Regions from separate parts of the Sorangium sp. So ce693 genome, predicted to be linked through region 3. Evidence: riboswitches for the same ligand, from Rfam matches in the RefSeq annotation. Region 3 holds a riboswitch; each other region holds the start of a gene.
The links. A riboswitch is a leader RNA that binds a small molecule or an ion and turns the genes downstream of it on or off. The one in region 3 is predicted to bind cobalamin.

Region 1: it holds a riboswitch for cobalamin, as region 3 does, so the genes downstream of both, WMF14_RS05165 (TonB-dependent receptor) here and WMF14_RS21835 (ribonucleoside-diphosphate reductase subunit alpha) in region 3, are expected to answer to the same signal.
Region 2: it holds a riboswitch for cobalamin, as region 3 does, so the genes downstream of both, WMF14_RS01355 (energy-coupling factor ABC transporter permease) here and WMF14_RS21835 (ribonucleoside-diphosphate reductase subunit alpha) in region 3, are expected to answer to the same signal.

What each region holds. Positions count from the first base shown of each region.
Region 1 is NZ_CP150347.1:1,378,375-1,385,536, forward strand. It holds gene WMF14_RS05145 (haloacid dehalogenase type II) at 1-509, opposite strand, end outside; gene WMF14_RS05150 (LysR family transcriptional regulator) at 765-1,703, shown strand; gene WMF14_RS05155 (hypothetical protein) at 1,691-2,185, opposite strand; gene typA (translational GTPase TypA) at 2,259-4,145, opposite strand; cobalamin riboswitch at 4,306-4,513, shown strand; gene WMF14_RS05165 (TonB-dependent receptor) at 4,751-7,036, shown strand.
Region 2 is NZ_CP150347.1:347,935-355,096, reverse strand. It holds gene WMF14_RS01360 (enoyl-CoA hydratase/isomerase family protein) at 1-429, shown strand, start outside; cobalamin riboswitch at 1,648-1,855, shown strand; gene WMF14_RS01355 (energy-coupling factor ABC transporter permease) at 1,954-2,667, shown strand; gene WMF14_RS01350 (hypothetical protein) at 2,691-3,014, shown strand; gene WMF14_RS01345 (CbiQ family ECF transporter T component) at 3,004-3,753, shown strand; gene WMF14_RS01340 (ATP-binding cassette domain-containing protein) at 3,750-4,577, shown strand; gene WMF14_RS01335 (CbiX/SirB N-terminal domain-containing protein) at 4,553-5,740, shown strand; gene WMF14_RS01330 (DUF3209 family protein) at 5,764-6,138, shown strand; gene WMF14_RS01325 (FAD-dependent oxidoreductase) at 6,206-6,943, shown strand; gene purL (phosphoribosylformylglycinamidine synthase) at 7,044-7,162, shown strand, end outside.
Region 3 is NZ_CP150347.1:5,822,256-5,829,417, forward strand. It holds gene WMF14_RS21825 (prolyl hydroxylase family protein) at 1-356, shown strand, start outside; gene WMF14_RS21830 (NAD-dependent protein deacetylase) at 391-1,257, opposite strand; cobalamin riboswitch at 1,372-1,579, shown strand; gene WMF14_RS21835 (ribonucleoside-diphosphate reductase subunit alpha) at 1,835-4,351, shown strand; gene WMF14_RS21840 (ribonucleotide-diphosphate reductase subunit beta) at 4,411-5,367, shown strand; gene WMF14_RS21845 (hypothetical protein) at 5,397-6,629, opposite strand; gene WMF14_RS21850 (TonB-dependent receptor domain-containing protein) at 6,623-7,162, opposite strand, start outside.

The sequences.
Region 1 (7,162 bases), 4.4 Mb from region 3:
GCCCCGAGCATCTTCGGGGTGAAGTTCGACAGGAACGAGAGCCGGATCCCCGCGCCCCTCAGCGCCCCGAGCGCCGGCAGCACGTCAGGCCACGCCCGGAGATCGAGGTACGCGCCGAGGAGCCGCCCCCGCTTCTCCTCCCCGAGATCGAGCGCCAGCGCGCGCTCGGCGAACACCAGCGCATCCGCCGTCACCTGCCAGAAGTCGGCATACTCGTGGGAGGCGGCCCGGAGCCACGTGTACTCGAATTGCCGGGTGCGCCACGCCTCGTTCAGCAATGCCCCCTTGCCCGGGCAGAGCTCCTCCGTGAGCGCGGCGATCGGCCGCGGATCGAAGATCGGAAAGGCGTCGAAGGCGACCGCCTTGATCCTCGACCCCGCCGCGGGTCGCGGCGGCGCCGGCCCATGCTGCGCGGCACAGGAGGTGTTCGCGGCCGGGGCAGAGCCCAGGAAGCCCGCCGCGGCCGTGCCGGTCACGCGGTGGAGAAACTCACGACGATTCGTCAACATGCCAGCCTCCATCCGATCATCCGATGTGAAACACACGACCTGCGAGAGCGCGAGAGCGCGAGAGCGCGAGAACGCGAGTACCGAGCGCCCGATCGCCCGAGTGCGAGAGTGCGCGGGGTCGCGGGTGCGCGAACGCACGCTGGAGAGCATGCGCGGTCCGCCGTTGCCGGGGGATCCACCATCGACGTAGACTCGGCATGCACCTTTGCATGGCGCGGAGCGCTCTCCGGCAGCAGCGCCCCGCGCCCCGGAGCCATGCTCGACTGGGACGATCTGCGCTACTTCCTCGCCGTCGCGCGGCACGGCAACCTCTCCGCCGCCGCGCGCGCGCTGAAGGTCACCCAGCCGACCGTGGGGCGGCGCGTCGCGGCGTTCGAGCGGCGCCTCGGGGCGAGGCTCTTCCAGCGCTCGCCGTCGGGGTTCACGCTCTCGGCCGCGGGCGAGAGCGTGCTCGGCCACGCCGAGCGCATGGAGCAGGACGCGCTCGCGGCCGAGCGCGCCGCCGCCGGGCGCGACGCAGGCCTGAGAGGCCACCTCCGCATCACCGCGTCCGAGTGGCTCGCCACGCGCGTCCTCGGGCCGCTGCTCGTCCCGTTCCTCGGGCGCCACCCCGCCATCTCCGTCGATCTCATCGCGGACGCGCGGTGGCTGAGCCTGCCGCGGCGGGAAGCGGACATCGCCCTTCGCCCCGCCGCGTTCGAGCACCACGAGGTCTTCCAGCGCGAGGTCGCGCGGATCGCGTTCGGCCTCTATGCATCGGAGGACTACCTCGCCGAGCACGGCCCGCCGGACTGGGGCCGGCAGTGCGAGGGCCACGCCCTCGTCACCATGAACGACGATCCTCCGGCGATCGCCGACCTGTCGTGGGTGCGCGCCGTCGCCGCGAAGGCCCGCGTCGCCGCGCGCACCAACGGCCGCGAGCCCCAGGCGACGATGGGGGCCGCCGGCGTCGGGCTCGTCTGCCTGCCCCGCTACCTCGGCGACGCGACCGCCGGCCTCCGCCTGCTCTCGCCGCCCTCGCCGCCGCCAGGGCGCAAGCTGTGGCTCGGGGTGCACCGCGATACGCGCGGGGTGCCGCGCGTGAAGGCGCTCGTCGCGTTCGTCGTCGACGCCCTCGGGCCGCTCCGGAGCGCCCTCGACCCCGGCGCGCGGCCGCGCGCGTCAGGCGGCGAGCGCCCCCGCTACCGGCCCTGATCGCGCTGACACGCCCTGAGCTGCTCGAACGGCGCGTCGCACGTCTGGGGCAGGAAATCGGTCCTGCACTCCCGATCGCGCCCGCTCAGGCAATCGAAGAGCGACGCGATCGACGGCGCGAGGAACTCGCAGGGGATCCGGTCCGCGGAGACGATGGTCTCGCCCATGCAATCGAAGAAAGGAGCGGTCTGCGCGTTGCAGGGGCGCTGCTCGGAGAGCAGGTCGGCGCAGCGCTCGTGACACCGGAGCTCCGGACACGTGACGCCGTCGAAGAGCGAGCAGAAGAAATCGCACGAGGCCTTCTGCTCTTCGATGGAGGGCCGGCCGGAGCTCGCCGACTGCGACCCCTCGGCCGCGCCAGCGCCCCCGGCGCCGTCGGAGCTCTCGGGGAGCCCGTCGACGACGACGGCCCCGCCGCAAGCGCCCGCCCCCGAGAGCACGACGACTGAAGCCAGGAAAGCGAAGAGCAGCGTCGTTCTCATCAGGGCATCTTCATCTTAAGCGCGGCAGGCACGGCAGGGGCGCGCGTCGGGCGTCCCGCGCGCCCCCCGCCGCTCACTCCACCGCCTGCGATTGCTCGATCGCGTCCTCGCGGCGCTCCCGGCGGTTGCACGCGAGCACCTTCTTGCGGACGCGCACCGCGTCGGGCGTGACCTCGACGAGCTCGTCGCCGTCGATCCACTCCATCGCCGTCTCGATCGTGAGCAGCCGCGGGCTGGCCAGGAGGACGTTCTCGTCCTTGCCGTGGTTGCGCACGTTCGACAGCTTCTTCTCCTTGATGACGTTGACGTCGGTGTCGTTCGGCCGGTTGTGCTCGCCGATGATCATCCCCTCGTAGACCTCGACGCCGGGGACGATGAAGAACATGCCGCGCGGCTGCAGGTGGTGCAGCGCGTACGGGGTCGCCACGCCGACGCGATCGGCGACGATGGCGCCGGTCGGGCGGCGCATCATCGGGCCGCCCCAGGGCGCCCAGCCGTCGAACATCGTGTTGAGCAGGCCCGTCCCGCGCGTCGCCGTCAGGAACTCGCCGCGGAAGCCGATGAGCCCGCGCGAGGGCACCCGGAACTCGAGGCGGGCGCGGCCGAAGCCGGGGTTCGTCATCTTCACCATCCGGCCGCGCCGGGAGCTGAGGCGCTCGGTCACGATGCCGACGTAGGTGTCCGGCACGTCCACGACCACGAGCTCGAGCGGCTCCATCACCTCGCCGTCGATCTCGCGCGTCACCACCTCGGGGTTCGAGAGCTGCATCTCGTACCCCTCGCGCCGCATCGTCTCGACCAGGATGGCGAGCTGGAGCTCGCCGCGGCCGAGCACCACGAACGTGTCGGGCACCTCGGTCGGCTCCACCCGGATCGCGAGGTTCTTCATCGCCTCGCGCTCGAGCCGCTCCTTCAGGTGACGGCTCGTCAGGAATTTCGACTGCTTGCACTTGCCGGCGAACGTCGACGTGTTGACGCCGATCTTCATCTTGATCGTCGGCTCCTCGACGACGATCCGCGGCAGCGCCTCGGGGTGCGCCGGATCCGTGATCGTGTCGCCGATCGTGACCGCGTCGATCCCGGCGATCGCGATCACCTCGCCCGCGACGGCGCTCTCGACGGCGACGCGCTTCAGCCCCTCGTAGGCGTAGAGCATCTTCACGTAGCCGCGCGACTGCCCGCCCTCGGCGAGGAGCGCGACGTCGGCGCCGGACCGGGCGGTGCCGCGGACCACGCGGCCGACCGCGAGCCGGCCCACGTACTCGTCGTGCGTCGTGTTGCAGACGATGACCTGGAGCGGACCGTCGGGGTCGCCCGAGGGGCCGGGGACCCGCTCGAGGATGGTCTCGAAGAGCGGCTCGAGGTCCTTCGCCTCGTGCTCGAGCTCTCGCTTCGCCTGGCCGAACTTCGCGATCGCGTAGAGCGTCGAGAAGTCCATCTGCGCGTCGCTCGCCTCGAGGTCGCAGAAGAGGTCGAACACCTCGGAGAGCACCTCGTGGGCGCGCGCGTCGCTCCGGTCGATCTTGTTGATGACCACGATGACCGGGAAGCCGCGCTGGAGGCACTTCGAGAGCACGAAGCGCGTCTGCGGCAGCGGGCCCTCGGCGGCGTCGACGAGGAGGAGCGCCCCGTCGGCCATCATGAGCGTGCGCTCGACCTCGCCGCCGAAGTCGGAGTGGCCGGGCGTGTCGACGATGTTGATCTTGACCCCGCGGTACCGGATGCTCGTGTTCTTCGCGAGGATGGTGATGCCGCGCTCCCGCTCGAGGTCGTTCGAGTCCATGACCCGCTCGGCCACGACCTCGTTCTCTCGGAAGGCGCCCGACTGGCGGAGCATGTGATCGACGAGGGTCGTCTTCCCGTGGTCGACGTGGGCGACGATGGCGATATTGCGGAGATCGTTACGGGGCATATACGGCGGCGGCCGTGTAGCACGCGACCCACGGAGGAGCGAGCCCATCCTCGCTAGAGCCCGAACGTTCGGCCTGCACGGCAGCGGCGCGGCAGCCGCGCAGGGAGGCGCTCGGATGGAGAGCGCGAGGCGCGCGCGTGGCGCGGGCGAGCCCTCGCCGGGCGGGCGAGGGGAGCGGTAGCGATTGACAGCCGAAGGCGCGCGGCCATAGGGTGCGCGCCGCGCTGGTGCCCGGGCGTTCGCCTGGGCCGAAGAGGGAACCCGGTGAAATTCCGGGGCTGCCCCGCAGCGGTAAGCGAGAACGACCTCCACCCCAAGCACTGGCCCGACGAGGGCTGGGAAGCGGTGGACAGTAGGGAGCCGGCCAGGCCGGAGCGCTCGCGAGCCCGAAGACCTGCCAGCGCCCGGCGGCGGGAGACATCCGGCGCCGGTTCGACCTGGGAGCCTCGAGGGAGGCGGTGAGGTCCGAGCCGGTGCAGCTCTGCCTCTGCCACGTCCCGGATACCGAACCGCCCCCGCGTCGCCTTCCGGTCGCCCGCGGGGGCGAGAGGTCGGTCCAGCGCACCGTGCGATGGCCAGCCATTTCGTCCTCGCGGAGCTCGACGCGAGCGGCCCGAAGCCGCTCCGCGCGATTGCAGCGAAGGAGGACACGAATGCTGCGCGAGACGGTCACGACGAGCCACGGGCACCGCCATCCATTTCATCTGCTCGCCGCGTTATCCATGGTGCTGGCCGCCGCGCGGCCCGCGCGCGCCGAGGGCGACACCCCCGAGGCGCCCGCTGCCCCGCCGGAGGCCGCCGCTGCAGAGCCCTCCGGTGAGGGCACGCCCGCGGGCGACGCCGCGGCGCCGGCGGGCAGCGCGGGCACGCCCGCGGGCGACGCCGCGGCGCCGGCGGGCAGCGCGGGCGCGCCCGAGGGCGACGCCGCGATCGAGGTCACGATCCAGGCGGAGAGGCCGGGCAGCGAGGCCGCGTCGCGCGTCTCCGTCGGACACCGGGAGCTCGAGCTCAGGCCGAGGCTGCGGCCGGGCGACATCCTCGAGTCGGTCCCCGGGCTCTTCGCCGTGCAGCACGCGGGCGGCGGCAAGGCGAACCAGTACTTCCTCCGCGGGTTCGACGCGGACCACGGGACCGACGTCGCCTTCTTCGTCGACGGCGTGCCCGTCAACATGGTCAGCCACGGCCACGGGCACGGCTTCACCGATCTCTACTTCATGATCCCGGAGCTCGTGACAGGGCTCGACGGCTACAAGGGGCCTTATTACGCCGGCATCGGCGACTTCGGTACGGCGGGCGCCGTCAACCTGCGCTTCGCCGAGAAGCTCGAGGAGAGCTACGCGCAGGTCAGCCTGGGGCAGTACGGTATCCAGCGCGGCCTCGTCATCGCCTCGCCGGATCTCGGCGACGCGTGGCGCGCTGTGGCCGCGGCGGAGATCTACCGGAACGACGGGCCGTTCCTGAGCCCGGAGCGGCTCAAGCGCTTCAATGTGTACCTGCGGGCCACGCACGATCTCGGCGACACCGGGAAGGTCCAGATGACATGGATGTCGTATGGATCGACCTGGCACGGCTCCGGCCAGATCCCCGCGCGCGCCGTCTGCGGCGAGGGCGAGCAGGGCGGGCTGAACCCGCCGCCGTCGGCGTTCGGACAGCCGTGCATCGACCATTTCGGCGCCGTGGATCCGACCGAGGGCGGGGCGACCGAGCGGCACATGGCGTCCCTCGCCTACTCGACGGCGTGGCGGGACGCCGATCTGAGCGCGCTGGCCTACCTCGTTCGCTACCGCTTCACGCTGTACTCGAACTTCACGTTCTTCAGCGAGGACGCCGTCCACGGCGACCAGATCGAGCAGAACGACGACCGCACCGTCGGGGGCGCCGATCTCCGGTTCCGCAGGCAATACGAGATCGGCGGGGCGAGGTTCACGACCTCGCTCGGCGCGCAGATCCGCGCGGACGCGATCGACAAATCCCTCCACCACGACGAGGCGCGCGAGCGGATCGAGGAGAAGAGCAGGACCCACGTCGACGAGAGCCAGATCGGCGTCTACGTCGAGCAGGACGCCCGGCTCCGGCGCTGGCTCCGCGTCGTGCTCGGGGCGCGTGGGCAGTGGATCGACGTCAACGTGGACGACCCGGGCGAGGACCTCGAGAGGACGGGGAACAGAGCGAGCGGCACCCGGGGGCAGATGCAGCTGCTCCCGAAGCTCACGGCGATCGTGTCGCCCGTCGAGGGGCTCGATCTCTTCGCCCACTTCGGGCGGGGCTTCCACTCGAACGACGCGCAGGGCGCGGTGCTGGGCGAGGGGGCGGCGACGCTGATCACGCCCGCGACGGGCTACGAGGTCGGCGTGCGGGTCGCGCCCTTGCGCGGGCTGTCGCTGAGCGGGGCCGGGTTCCTCCTCGACGTGGACTCGGAGCTTGTGTGGAGCGGCGACGCGGGCGCGACCGAGGCGTCGGGGCAGACGCGGCGCTACGGGATCGAGATCGGCGGGCGCTACCGCCTCGGGAGCTGGCTGTTCGCGGACGTGGACGCGACCTTCACCCGCGCGCGCTTCCGCGAGAACGCCGGCAACGCGAGCGCGGTCGCCCTCGCGCCGACCCGGACGCTGACCGCGGGCGTCGGCGTCCGCCCGACGTTCGGCGCGTTCACGCCGTTCGCGGCGCTGCGGGTCAAGGCGATCGGCGCGCGGCCCGCGACCGAGGACGAGTCGCTCACCGCCGAGGGGTTCACGGTCGTCGACGCCAACGCCGGGCTGCGGTGGAAGCACGTCGAGGTGGCCGTGGACATCCAGAACCTCTTCGACACGACGTGGCGCGAGGTCCAGTTCGCGAGCGAGTCGCGGCTGCCGTACGAGCCGGCCCCGGTCACCGGGATCCACTACTCGCCGGGGTGGCCGTTCACGGCGATCGGGCGGGCGACGCTTTACTGGGAGTAGGCGCATCGCCGCCTGAAGCGGTGTCGACTCCGACGGTCCGCGCCGTCCCCGCCGCGCGTTCCACTCCACTCATGCCGGGTGGTCCGCAGGAATGCGCGACAACCCTGCTCTCGACCCATCCACGGC
Region 2 (7,162 bases), 5.5 Mb from region 3:
TGCGACTTCATCTACGCCGCCGAAGGCGCCAAACTCGGCCAGCCCGAGGTGAACCTGGGCGTCATCCCGGGGTTCGGCGGGACCCAGCGGCTGCTGCGACGGGTCGGGCCCGGACGCGCGCGCGAGCTCGTCTATTCAGGAGACATGATCACCGCGCAGCAGGCGCTGTCGATCGGGCTCGTCAACGCCGTCTTCCCGGCGACCGAGCTCCTCGCGCGCGCCCAGGAGACCGCCCTCAAGATCGCCTCGCGCGGCCCGCTCGCCGTCGCCGCCGCCAAGCGCGTCCTCCTGCGCGGCGAGAGCCTCGACCTCGCCGCCGCCAACGAGCTGGAAGCCCAGGCATTCGCGGCGCTCTTCGGCAGCGAAGATCAACAGCTCGGAATGAAAGCGTTCCTGGCGAAATCGCAGGCCACGTTCACCGGCAAGTGAAACCTCGGAAGGCGCGAACCGCGCGCCCGAGGGCAAAAAAATACCGCGCATCACGCTGGAGGGGGACCCAGAATGACCGCGGCAGGAAAACCGCGCCGGAGTCCTGAACGTCCGCCACGGTGCTAAGAAGAAAAACCGCATGCGCTCCGGGCTGGGGGGTCCGCGCCGGTGCGCATGCGGTAGTCAGATTGTGGCATCCGCAAGCGCGTTGTCGATAACAAAGTGCAACGCCTGCACGCCGGGCGAGCAGAGCGCTCCAGACGCGAAGGCAGCCAGGCGAGCGCGCGACCCACACACACCAGCTCTGCAGGAATTCACGTTCGAGCCGGGCATACCGCTCCACCGGAGACAGCGCTCAGCGCAGCGTCCATTTCGCATTCCGAGACGAGCGAACACGAGATCCCCCACCTCTTCAATAAGAGACGCCACGACGCGACGGGCCGCACACCGGACACCTGCTCCCGAGTAAAGAGCCAGGACGAACAAAGCACACTGCGGAAGGAACGCGCCGGCGCCTGTGTTCAAGCACACGAGAGCCCCTGCTTGCGCGCAGGCCGCGATACGCGCAGCGCCCGCATGGCCACAAAGTAAACAGGTTTTATCTAAGGGGGACATATTTCACGACGTGTGCTCGACGACTCTTCGCCTGATGCGTCTGGGTCAATTTCTCGACCTCGGCCATTGCATGACAGGGCCTGGATCGCTCGTCGGCGCGCGCCTGTCTGCTGGATGGGGGCCCCGACAGGCGCACGGCGCGCCTCGGCAGCGATGGCCTCGTGCGCCGCTGCAGCGCCCCCCGAGGGCGGGGTGGCCACCAGCCCAGGCATCACCGCCGCACCGACGCCGTAGACGAGGGAGCTCGCGGCGTGCAGCGGCGGGCCGGAGCGCGCCAGGTGGAAGCGCGCGCCCCAGATCGATGCACCGGGTCGAGGCACCCGGGTTCGCCCGGTCTGCGCACCCCGGTTCGCCCGGTTCGCGCACCCCGGTTCGCCCGGTTCGCGCACCCGGGGTGCTCGCCCGGCTGCGGGGTGCTCGCCCGGCTCGCGCGATCGTGTCGCCAGGACGCGCGGGCCAACGCGCGCAAGGCGGAGCCCGCGCGCTCAACGGTGAGCTCGTCTGACACGCGAGGCCCCGTGCAGCGTCCGCTGGGCACCTCCGCCGCGATCGGGGCGCGACGTCCTTGACGCCGGACACGAAACGGGATTACCGAGCACCGGCCTGACAATCCATTCCTCGGGTGCCCTCCGGGGCATAACAGGGAAGCCGGTGCAAAACCGGCGCGGTCCCGCCACCGTGAGTGGGGAGCTGCCTCCGAAGACCACTGGGCCTCATTGGACGAGGCCTGGGAAGGTGGACGCAGCGCTGGGAGCTCGATCAGCTCCCTGAACCCATGAGCCGGGAGACCTACCCGAGCCTCCCACGAGGTGCAGCTTGCGCACGTCTTCGTGGCGTTCGGGTGCGGACTTCACCCGGAGCGCCGAAATCGGTCTTCACGGCCGCGTTGTGTCGATCGCCGCCGTGTCCCTGGGGACGCTCCTCGCGCCCCGGCCCGCGGCCGCGATGCACCTCGCGGAAGGCGTCCTGCCGCTCGGCTGGTGCGCCGCCTGGAACGCGCTCGCCCTGCCCTTCGTCGCGATCGCCCTCCACCTGCTCCGGCGCCGCACCCGGCAGGACGCCTTCTACAAGCCGTTCGTCGGCCTCATCGCCGCCGCCGTCTTCGCGATCTCATGCATGCCCGTGCCGGTGCCGACCGCCGGGACCTGCTCCCACCCGTGCGGCACAGGGCTCGCGGCGGTGCTCATCGGCCCCTGGATGACCGTCCTCGTCACCGTGGTGGCGCTCCTTATCCAGGCCCTCTTCCTCGCGCACGGCGGCCTCACCACGCTCGGCGCCGACGTCGCGTCGATGGGCATCGCGGGCGCCTTCACCGGATACTTCGTCTTTCATCTCGCGCGGCGCTGCGGCGCGAACCTCTGGGTCGCGGGCTTCCTGGCGGGCGTGACGTCGGACTGGGCGACGTACGCCACCACGGCGCTCGCGCTCGCGCTCGGGCTCTCGGGCGAGGGATCGGTGACCTCCATGTTCACGGGCGTCGCCCTCGCCTTCGTCCCCACCCAGCTGCCGCTCGGCCTGCTCGAGGGCGTCATGACCGCGGGGGCGCTCGCCTTCCTGCGCACCCGGCGGCCCGACATCCTGGACCGGCTCCAGGTCGTCCGGCTCGCCCCGGGGGCATCGTGACGCGGCGGCTCGGACAGCGCCCGATGTCAGCGCTGCTCGCGCGGCGCGCGTGCGTGGCCTGCGAGCGCGCGCTCCAGCTCGCCGCTGCCCTCTGGCTCGCCGCCTGCCGCAACGCGTCCTGGGACGGCGTCGACGAGGCCGTGGTCCGCCGCGTCGCCGAGGACGCAGGGCGCCACGAGACGGGGCCGCTGTTCGCGGGCCTCGAGGGCGACCTCCTGCTGTTCGCGTTCCTCTGGGCCGGGCTCCTCGCCGGCTTCGCCCTCGGCTACTTTTCGCGCGTGCTCTTCGTCGAGCGCGCGGACGCGCCCGCGGGCAAGGCCGGCGGCGAAGGCCTGCGTGCGGACTGATCCCCCCGCGCGGCTCCGCGACGTGGACGCCCGGCTCCGCCTCGGGGCCGCCGTGGCTGCGTGCTGCGTCGCCGCGGGCGCGCGCTCGCCCGTCACACCGGCCGCGCTGCTCCTCCTCGCGTGCGCGGCCCTCCGCCTCCAGGGCACGCCGGCGCGCGCCGTCCTCCGCGCCGCCGCGCCCGCCGCATGGATCGGCGCGGTCGCGGCGGCGCTGGCGCTCGCGCTCACGCCGGGGGCGCCGCTTTTCCCCGGCGCGCCGTTCCCTGTCGACGCGATCACGGCCGAGGGGGCCCGCCGCGCCGTGGCCATCGGCGCGCGCGTCCTCGCGGCGGCCGCGGTGCTCCGGTGGCTCGCCGGCGCCGCCGCGCCCGCCGAGATCGAGGCGGCGCTCGCCGGGCTCGGCGTCCCCGCGGCCCTCGTCGAGCTGCTCGCGCTGACGCGGCGCTTCGCCGGCGTGCTCCAGCGCGCGGCCGACAGCGCGTGGAGCGCCGCCGCGCTCCGCGGCGGGTTCACACGCCCCGGCGCTGCCGCGCGCTCGGCCGGCGCCGTCGCTGGCGTCGTGGCGCTCCGCACGCTGGAGCGCTCCGAGAGCGCCGCGCTCGCCATGCAGCTCCGCGGCTACCAGGGGAAGCTCCCCGTCGCCGACCGGAGGGCGAGCGCGCCCGCCGCGAACCTCGCGTTCGCCGCCGCCGCCATCGCGGCCCTCGGGCTCAGCGTCGCCGCGGGAGAGGCCGGATGATCGCGATCGCGCTGCGCGCCCCCTGGCTCGGCTACCGGCGCGGCGAGCCCGTGCTGCGCGACGTGCGCCTCGACGTCGCCGAGGGCGAGTCCGTGGCGGTGCTCGGCGGCAACGGCGCCGGCAAGACCGCGCTGCTCCGGACGCTCGTCGGGCTCCTCCCGGCGCCCGGCGGCGGCGTCGAGATCGCGGGCCGCCGCGTGGGCTCGCCCTCGGACGCCGTCGCCGCGGGCGCCGCGCTCGTGCTCCAGGACCCGGACGACCAGCTGCTCGGCGCGACGCTCCTCGACGACGTCCTGTTCGGCCCGCGAAACCTCGGCCTGCCCGCGCCCGAGGCGCGGCGCCGCGCCGAGGAGGCGCTCGCCGCCGTGCAGATCGCCCACCTCGCCGATCGGGCCATCGAGGCGCTGAGCTTCGGCGAGCGCAAGCGCGCGTGCATCGCCGGGATGCTGGCGATGCGGCCGCGGGTGCTGCTGCTCGACGAGCCGACCGCGGGGCTCGACCCGGAGGGCGAGCTCGCCCTGTGCCAGACGCTGCGCGCGCTCTCCGAGCAGCAGGGGACCACGCTGGTCACCGCGACGCACGCCGTGGATCTCGTGCCGCTCTTCGCAACGCGCGCGGTCCTGCTCGGCGACGGCCAGGTCCTCGCGGACGGGCCGCCGCGGGAGGTGTTCGCGCGGGGGGAGCTCCTCGCGCGGGCGCGGGTGCGGCGGCCGTGGGTCGCCGAGCTCTGGACCCGGATGAGGCCTGTGCCGCCGCAGGGCGGCGCGGGGCTCCCGCTCACCCTGGAGGAGGCGCTCGCGTGCATGACGACGGTCTCCTGCTGATCGGCCACGGCAGCCGCGACGCCGCGTCGAACGCCGAGTTCGAGGCGATCGTGGCCGATTACGCCGTGGCGCGGCCCGAGATCGCCGTGCAGCACGGCTACATCGAGCTCGCGACGCCGCACCTCGCCGACGCGCTCGCGGCGCTCGCGGCGCGGGCGTCGCGGGTGGCGGTCGTGCCGCTCTTCCTGTTCGCCGCGGGGCACGTGAAGAACGACATCCCGCTCGCGCTCGAGCGGGCGCGGGCCGCGCACCCGGGCGTGCGCTTCTCGGCGGCGCGGCCGCTCGGCGTGCACCCGGCGCTCGCGCAGATCGCGTTCGAGCGCGCCGCGACCGCGCTGCCGGACGACCCGGCGGCGCGGGCCCGGTCGGCGCTCGTCGTCGTGGGGCGCGGGTCGAGCGACCCGGACGCGAACGGCGATTTCTGCAAGACGGCGCGCCTCATCGGCGAGGGCCGCGGGCTCCAGCTCGTCGAGCCGACCTTCATCGGCGTCACCCGGCCCTCGGTCGAGGAGACGCTGGAGCGGGTCGCGCGGCACCGGCCGGAGCGCGTCGTGGTGGTCCCCTACTTCCTCTTCGCCGGGCGGCTCATGACGAAGCTCGCCGAGCAGGTCGACCGCTTCTCGTCGACGTACCCGTGGATCCGGGCGTCGCTCGCGCCGCACCTCGGCCGGTCGAGCGCGCTCGAGGGGCTGATCGACGAGCGCGCGCGCCAGGCGTTCGCCGGCGAGGCGCCGCTCCCCTGCGACACGTGCATGTACCGCACCGCGCTGCCGGGGCTCGCCCGGGAGGTCGGCGGGCTCAAGGCGATGCTCTACAGCGTGCGCCACACGCTCACGCACACGCAGGCGTCGAACCACCCGCACGCCCACCGCTCGCTGCGCAAGCACGTGCTCGTCTGCGGCAACGCCGACTGCGTGGACCGCGGCAGCCTGGCGCTGCTCGAGTCGGTGCGCCGCCTCGTGAAGCAGGCCGGCCAGCAGCAGCAGATCCGCGTGACGAGGACGTCGTGCATGGGGCGCTGCGGCGAGGGGCCGACGGTCGCCGTCTACCCCGACGGGGTCTGGTACCGCGGCGTCCGCGAGGAGGACGCGAAGGACCTCGTCGAGGAGCACCTGCTCGGCGACCGGCTGGTGGCCCGGCTCGTCGACGACATCATGCAATGAAGGATGGATAGGAGAGAACCGATATGGCCTGTCACGAGATCGCCGCGCTCCGCCTTGGGCTCATGAACATCCTGGGGATCGATGATCCGGCCGAGCGCACGCACGAGCTCGCCGAGCTCGGCGCCGCGGCCGCCGAGCCAGGGCCGGTCTCGGCGATGCTGCGCGCCGGGGACCTGAAGAACCTCTCGCGCCTCTTCGAGGGGTCGCTCGTGGAGCTCCAGGAGAAGGTCGCCAAGACCCCCTCCGGCGACCCGAAGCTGCCTTATCTGCGCTCGCTCCTCATCCTGACGAAGCAGGTCGAGCTCGATCTGCGCGCCCAGGTCGACGGGCTCGGCCGGCTCTACCGGGAGCTCGAGGAGATGCACGACTTCGTGCACGAGATCTACCCGGCCGACTGAAGCGCGCCCCTCACCGGAGGGAGCCCATCGCGCGTGATTGCGACAGCGCGGAGACAGGAGCGACGTCATGGCAACACAAGGCAACCCGAAGATCAGGATCGCCCACGCAGCGCCGCTCGGTGACGACGCCCGGCTGCTCCGGCTCGAGCGCGTCGACGGCGCGGAGATCGGCTTCGCCGGCGGGCAGTACGTGATCATCAACACCGGCGTCACCCTGCCCGGCGGCAGGCTCGCGAAGCGCGCCTACTCGCTGCTCTCCAGCGACGCCGAGCAGCGCGCCGTCGAGATCGCGGTGAAGCGCATCGGCGCCGGGCCGGGGTCGAACGTGCTCAACGACATCGCCGTCGGCGCCGAGCTCGAGTGGAGCGGCCCCTGGGGCAAGCTGCGGCTCGCGCCGGGCTTCTCCGGCCGGGCGCTCGTGATCGCCACCGACACCGGCATCACCGCCGCCCTCGGGATCGCCCGGGGCGCGGCCGCCGCCGGCGCGGCGCAGCTCGACCTGCTCTGGCTCGTCGAGCCGAGCGAGACCTTCGCCTCCGAGCCGTTCGTCCGCGAGCGCCTCCCCGCCGCCGTTCGCCTCACGGTCGCCCGCGACCTCCCCCCGATCGGCCACCCCGAGCGGCCGGCGCGCGCGTGCGCCCTCGTGGAGCGGGAGCTCGCGGCCGGGCCGTACGACGCCGTGCTCTGCGCGGGCGACGGCGCGGTCCTCTACCCGCTCCGCGACCACCTGGTCTCGCTCGGCGCGCCGGAGGGGAGCGTGCTCCTGGAGAGCTTCTTCAACAACCCTGCGAAGAAGTCTTTGTAATCGTTCGGGATCTTGCGAGGGGTGGCGGGGACACCGGGCCCCAGCCCCGTGGCTGCCCGTTTCGGTTGAATCGGCTGCCCCCATGGGCCAAATGCCCGCCATGGCTGCCTTCCGACACGTCCGCGGCGCGCGCGCTCTCTCTCCGTTTCGTACCGACAAGCGCCTGACCGAGCTGAAGCAGCGGGTGCCCGAGGTGGTCGGGCTGGCGAGCCGCTGGAT
Region 3 (7,162 bases):
CCGCGAGCCTCTGGGAGCGGCTCGCGCCGTGGACGCCGCCGAGCTTCGGCCTCCACCGCGCCGTCGGGCTGAACGAGCGCTTCCGCTACTACCGGTACACCAAAGGCGAATATTTCAACTGGCACGGCGACGGGTCGTTCGTGCGATCCGACGGCGAGCGGAGCCTGTTCACCGCGATGATCTACCTGAACGACGACTTCGAGGGCGGCACGACCGATTTCTGGGGCGGTCGGAGCATCGCCCCGCGGCGCGGGATGGCGCTCCTGTTCGAGCACCGCCGGCTCCACCGCGGGGCCGCCGTGACGCGGGGGAGCAAGTACGTCCTCCGCAGCGATGTGATGTACCGGCGCGGGTGATGTCAGCGCCGCGCGAGCATCGGCGCTCGGCGCCTCACCGGGGCGCCGCGGTCGCGCGGACGCCGAGCGCCTCGGCGAGGCGCGGCAGCACCTCGCCGGCCCGGGCCTCGATCTTGAGCGCGCCGAGCTCCTCGCCGCGCGCGGAGCCGAGGTTGATCATGGCGATCGGCATGCCTCGCTGCGCGGCGCGCAGCACGAAGCGGTAGCCCGAGAAGACCGCCAGCGACGAGCCGACGACGAGGAGCGCGTCCGCCGCGTCCACGAGCGCGAAGGCCGCGTCGACGATCGGCCGGGCCACGTTCTCGCCGAAGAAGACGACGCGCGGCTTGAGCGGCCCCTCGCAGCGGAGGCACGGCGGCGCCCGGAAGCCCGCCACGTGCTCGGCGGGCAGGTCGGCGTCGCCGTCGGGGGCGAGGTCGGCCGCGAGGCGCAGCCAGCCGGGGTTCTGCGCGAGGAGCCGCTCCTGGAGGGCGGCGCGCCGCTCCATCGCGCCGCACGCGAGGCAAGCGACCTCGGAGAGCGTCCCGTGCAGCTCGATGACGCGGCGGCTGCCCGCGGCCTGGTGGAGGCCGTCGACGTTCTGCGTGATGAGGCCGTCGAGCTGCCCGCCGTGCTCGAGCTGCGCGAGGGCGCGGTGGGCGGGGTTCGGCTCGGCCCTCGAGAACCGCTCCCAGCCGATCACGGCGCGCGCCCAGTACCGCTGCCGGATCTCGGCAGAGCGGGAGAACTCCCGCCCCTGGATCGGGTTCCGCGCGCGGCGCCGCGTCTCGGGACCTCGATAGTCCGGGATGCCGGACTCGGTGCTGCACCCCGCGCCCGTCAGCGCCACGATCCGCTTGCCGCGCAGGAGCGCGACGAGGTCGTCGAACGGATCCGCGAGGAGCGCTTCGCTGAGCGGCATACGCCCGGGTTGTGGCCCGTCGCTGCGCGCACCGCCAGCGTCAACCGTGCAATCATGCAACCGGGCAAAGGAGCTCCCCCACAACATCTCGCTTGACCGGCTCACTGCACCACCATATGTAGTGGCCATGTTGGTGCCTCGGGCTTCGGCCCGGGGCTCAAAAGGGAACCCGGTGTGAATCCGGGGCTGCCCCGCAGCGGTAAGCGAGAACGATCTCCACGACGCGCACTGGCCCTCGGGCTGGGAAGCGGTGGACCGTAGGAACCCGGCGAGAGCCGGAGCGCTCGTGAGCCCGAAGACCTGCCAACATCCTGCGCTGGGGAGACATCCCGCGCCGGTTTGACCTGGAAGCCTCGTGGGAGGCGGGTAGGTCCGAGCTGGCGCAGACTCTCGCGCTTGTCCCGGTTCCGACCCCCTCCCGCGTTGTCTTCCTTTCGTCCGCGGGGGCGAGCGGTCGGTCCGAGGGCTCCTCCAAAGAGCCTGGCGCACCCGTGCGCATCGGCTGGCTTTCTCGTTCTCGCGGCATCGACGCGAGCGGTCCGAGACCGCTCGGAACGAGCACGACGAGGAGGATGCCATGCTGAACGAACCGTTGGTGAAGAGCAACGGCGCGGCGCCGTTGCGCGCGCTCCACGCACCCCACGCGCCTCACGCGCCCGCCATGACGAGCGCCGGCGCGGAGGAGACGCTCCCGCACACGACGATGCGCGTGAAGAAGCGCAACGGCTCGAGCGAGCCAGTCGACGTCAACAAGATCGTCCGGGCGGTGAGCCGCTCCTGCGCGGCCCTGTCCGACGTCGACGCGCTCCGCGTCGCGACAAAGACCATCAGCGGCCTCTACGACGGCGCGACGACGCGCGAGCTCGATCAGCTCTCCATCCAGACGGCGGCGTCGCTCATCGCCGATGAGCCCCAGTACGCGAAGCTCGCGGCGCGCCTGCTCGCGACCTACATCGACAAGGAGGTCCGCAATCAGGAGATCCACGCCTTCTCGCAGTCCATCGCCGTGGGGCGGCGGCTGGGCCTCATCAACGATCGGCTCCACGGCTTCGTCGCGCAGAACGCCCGCAAGCTGAACGACGCCATCGAGCCGGGGCGCGACCACGAGCTCGAGTACTTCGGCCTGCGGACGCTCTACGACCGCTACCTGCTCAAGCACCCGGAGACGCGCCTCGTCATCGAGACGCCGCAGCAGTTCTTCCTGCGCATCGCATGCGCGCTCTCCGAGACCGTGGCGCAGGCCGTCGAGCTCTACCGGCTCTTCTCGTCGCTCGATTACCTCCCGAGCTCACCGACGATGTTCAACTCCGGGACGAGCCACGAGCAGCTCTCGAGCTGCTTTCTGCTCGACTCGCCGGACGATCACCTCGAGACCATCTACCAGCGCTACACCGACGTCGCGATGCTCTCGAAGTTCTCGGGCGGCATCGGGCTCGCCTACCACCGGGTGCGCTCGCGCGGCTCGCTCATCGAGAGCACCAACGGGCACTCCAGCGGGATCGTGCCTTGGCTCAAGACGCTCGACGCGTCCGTCGCGGCCGTGAACCAGGGCGGCAAGCGCAAGGGCGCCTGCTGCGTCTACCTCGAACCGTGGCACGCCGACGTCGAGGAGTTCCTCTCGCTGCGCGACAACACGGGCGACGAGGCCGCGCGCACGCACAACCTGAACCTCGCGAGCTGGGTCCCGGACCTCTTCATGAAGCGGGTCGAGGCCGACGGCGAATGGAGCCTGTTCGACCCGAAGGAAGTGCGCGATCTCCCCGATCTCTACGGGGAGGAGTTCGATCGTCGCTACGTCGAGGCGGAGCGGGCGGGCCTCGCCAAGAAGACGATGAAGGCCCGCGAGCTCTACGCGCGGATGATGCGCACGCTCGCGCAGACGGGCAACGGCTGGATGACGTTCAAGGACAAGTCGAACCGCGCCTGCAACCAGACGGCGCTGCCGGGCCGGACTGTGCACCTCTCGAACCTCTGCACCGAGATCCTGGAGGTGACCTCGAACGAGGAGTCGGCCGTCTGCAACCTGGGCTCGATCAACCTCGCTCGCCACACGACCACGCTGGCGGACGGCGCGATCGCGTTCGACTTCAAGAAGCTCGCGCGCACGGTGCGGACCGCGGTCCGCCAGCTCGACCGTGTCATCGACCTCAACTACTACCCCATCCCCGCGACGAGGCGCTCGAACCTCCGCTGGCGGCCCGTCGGGCTCGGGCTCATGGGCCTGCAGGACGTGTTCTTCCAGATGCGCCTGCCCTTCGACGCCCCGGCCGCGCGGGAGCTCTCCAGGCGGATCTCGGAGGAGGTGTATCACCACGCGCTCTCGACGTCCGCGGACCTCGCGGCGGAGAAGGGGCGACACCCGGCGTTCGACGAGACGCGCGCCGCGCGCGGAGAGCTCCAGTTCGACGCGTGGAACGCCGTCCCGGAGGACACGGCCCGCTGGGAGGCGCTCCGCGCGCGCGTCCAGGCCGAGGGGCTCAGGAACTCGCTGCTCGTCGCCATCGCGCCGACGGCCACCATCGCGTCGATCGCGGGCTGCTACGAGTGCATCGAGCCGCAGGTGTCCAACCTCTTCAAGCGCGAGACGCTCTCGGGGGACTTCCTGCAGATGAACCGCTACCTGGTCGCGGAGCTCAAGCGGCTCGGCGCGTGGAACGACGCGGCGCGCACCCGGCTCAAGCTCGCGGAGGGCTCGGTCCAGGGCATGGACGAGCTGCCCGAGCAGCTGCGCGCCGTGTACCGGACGGCGTGGGAGATCCCGATGCGCTCGCTCATCGACATGGCCGCGGATCGCGGCGCCTTCATCGATCAGAGCCAGTCGCTGAACCTCTTCGTCGAGAACCCCACGATCGGTCAGCTCTCGAGCATGTACTTCCACGCATGGAAGAAGGGGCTCAAGACGACCTATTACCTGCGATCACGCCCCGCGACGCGCATCGCCAAGGCGACCGTGGAGGCGGCGCCCGACCGCACGCCCGAGGGCGGCGCCGCGCCGCGCCGCGAGGGCGGCTGGGTGTCCGCGCCGCCGGCGAAGGCGGCCGCGGACGTGGCGTGCGCGCTCGAGAACCCCGAAGCCTGCGAGGCCTGCCAGTGAGCCGCGTCAGCCGCCCCGCGCGCCTCCTGGATCCGGGCCAGTGCCTCACCCTGCGCCCGATGGCCTATCCGGCCTTCTTCGAGATGTACCGCTCCGCCATCAAGAACACGTGGACCGTGGAGGAGGTCGATTTCTCCACGGACGTGGGCGACCTGCGGAAGATGACCGACGCGGAGCGGCACCTCGTGCAGCGCCTCGTCGCGTTCTTCGCCACGGGAGACTCCATCGTGGCGAACAACCTCGTCCTCAACCTGTACAGGCACATCAACGCCCCGGAGGCGCGGATGTACCTGTCGCGGCAGCTCTACGAAGAGGCGCTTCACGTCCAGTTCTATCTGACGCTCCTCGACACGTACGTCCCCGATCCCGAGGATCGTCACCGCGCCTTCGCGGCCGTCGAGAACATCCCCTCGATCCGCCAGAAGGCCGATTTCTGCATGCGGTGGATCGATTCCATCGAGTCGCTCGGCCGGCTGGACTCGCGCGCCGATCGGCGGCGGTTCCTGCTGAACCTCATCTGCTTCGCCGCGTGCGTCGAGGGGCTCTTCTTCTTCGGCGCGTTCGCGTACGTGTACTTCCTGCGCTCGCGCGGCCTGCTCCACGGGCTGGCCGCGGGGACGAGCTGGGTCTTCCGCGACGAGAGCGCGCACATGCGCTTCGCCTTCGAGGTCGTGAGCACGGTGCGGCGCGAGGAGCCCGAGCTCTTCGACGCCGGGCTCTCTCAGTCGATCCTCGACATGATGGATGAGGCGATCGCCTGCGAGGCCCGGTTCGCCGAGGATCTCCTCGGGGCCGGCGTGGCGGGCATGTCGGCGCGCGACGTGCGCCGCTACCTCGAGTTCTGCGCCGACCAGCGGCTCGCCACGCTCGGCATGCCGAAGCGCTACGGGGCGAAGAACCCGTTCTCGTTCATGGATCTCCAAGACGTCCAGGAGGTCACGAACTTCTTCGAGCGCCGCGTCTCCGCGTATCAGGTCGGCGTCTCCGGCGAGGTCGTCCTCGACGCCTCGTTCTGACGCGATCAACCTACCGCCCGCAGGGCCGATCAGAGCCCGCCGATCCCTCGCGGCGGGAGCCCGATCTCGGTGTCGACGGTCGCGTCCTCCAGGGGCTCGAGCGCGCCGTTCGCAGCGACCTTCCAGCGCCGGAGCTTGTTCTTCTCCGCGTCGCTCAGCAGGCAGACGTCGCCGCAGCCGGGCGAGCAGTGGACGCCGCCGAAGGCGTAGGCCTGGGTTGCCAGGGCGAGCGTCGTGACCTCGCCCGTGGCGATGCTCACGGAGAAGGCGCGATCCCCGGCGGACGCGCTGCCCGCGTAGGCCGTCCCGAGGAGGACGTCCTCGGAGGCGAAGGCGAGCGTGGGCTGGACCGCGGCGCCGAGCGCCCGGGCCACGCCGAGCCGCTTGATCTCCTCCGGGGGCGAGGTGCGAGCGTCGTAGATCACGATGTCGCTCGTCGCCGGGTCGTACTCCATCGTTTCGGCGTTGAAGCGGCTCGAGCAGGCGACCGCCAGCCGCTCTCCCGAGGGCGACACGGCGAGGCGCCCGCAGCCGTAGAGCCCCTGCACGTCGACCGTCCATGTGACAGCGCCCTGCTCCGGCGAGACGCCCACGAAGCGCCCTTCGCCCGCGGTCGAGAGGTCCGCGGCGAGCCGGCCGAGCGATACGACCACGTCGTCGCCGATGCGCGCCATCCCCGACGGGCGCGGCAGGAGCCCCTCTTCCTCCTCCGGAAGGGCGATGCGCCCCGCAATGGAGTACTCCTTCGTGTCGACGATCAGGAGATCGCCGCCCTCGTCGAACGGCTCCACGCCCGGGGTCGGGTTGCTCCCGTAGCGCGACACGAGCGCGCGGTCCGCGCCCACCTCGATGTAGTCCTGCGGGTTCGACTCGAACCCCTGCCCGACCGGGAGCTGCGCGAGGACCTCGGCGGTCTCGAGATCCATCCAGGTGATCACGTTCGTGCCGAACCGATCGAGCAGGACCACGCGGCCGGACGGCGGCGCCGCCCGCGGGACGTCGACGTCGCCGGACAGCGCGAGGCTGAGCCCCGGCTTCGCCGCGCCGCTCGACACGAAGGAGGGCGACAGGGTGGTCCCGTCGAGCTCCGACACAGCGATGTTCGTCGACTGGTAGTCGCTCGTCACGATGACGACGCCGCCCTCGCACGCGTCGCCGTCGCCACCGCCGTGGACGCCGCCCGTCGACGGCGGCGGCGAATCCACGTTGCACCCGAGGAGCGGAATCGAGATCGCGATCGCAGATAGACTGATCTTCACCATGTTGACTCCAGTGTGAAAAACACGCTCCGTCCCGGGAGCGGATACCCGACGACATCCGTGCGCCGCGCGTCCAGCAGGTCCGCGACGCGACCCCTCACCGCGAGGTGCCCGTCGAGCCACCTCGCCTCCGCGTCGAGGTCGAGGGTCGCTTGCTCCGCGATCACGCCGAGGCCGGCGGGATCGGCGTACCGGCTCGACTGGTACACGGCGCGGAGCTCGCCCGACGCGCCCGAGAACACGGCGCCGTCCGGGCGGTTCCACTCGGCGTGCAGGCGCGGCGCGACGACGAGGCGCGAGCGGAACGGGAGGATGTCGTTCCTCGTCGTCCGCCCCGGCGTCGTGTCCCGCGGATCGAGCAGCGTCGCCGCAACCTCGGCGCGGAGGAACGGGGTCACCTCGACCCCGGCCAGGAGCTCTGCGCCCACGACGCGGGCGCGGCCGACGTTGTACGGGCTCACGTAGCCCTGGCCGGATCTCTCGTACGCGACGAGCCCGGAGACCGCGCTCCCGAACGCGAAGACGTCGATGAAGGC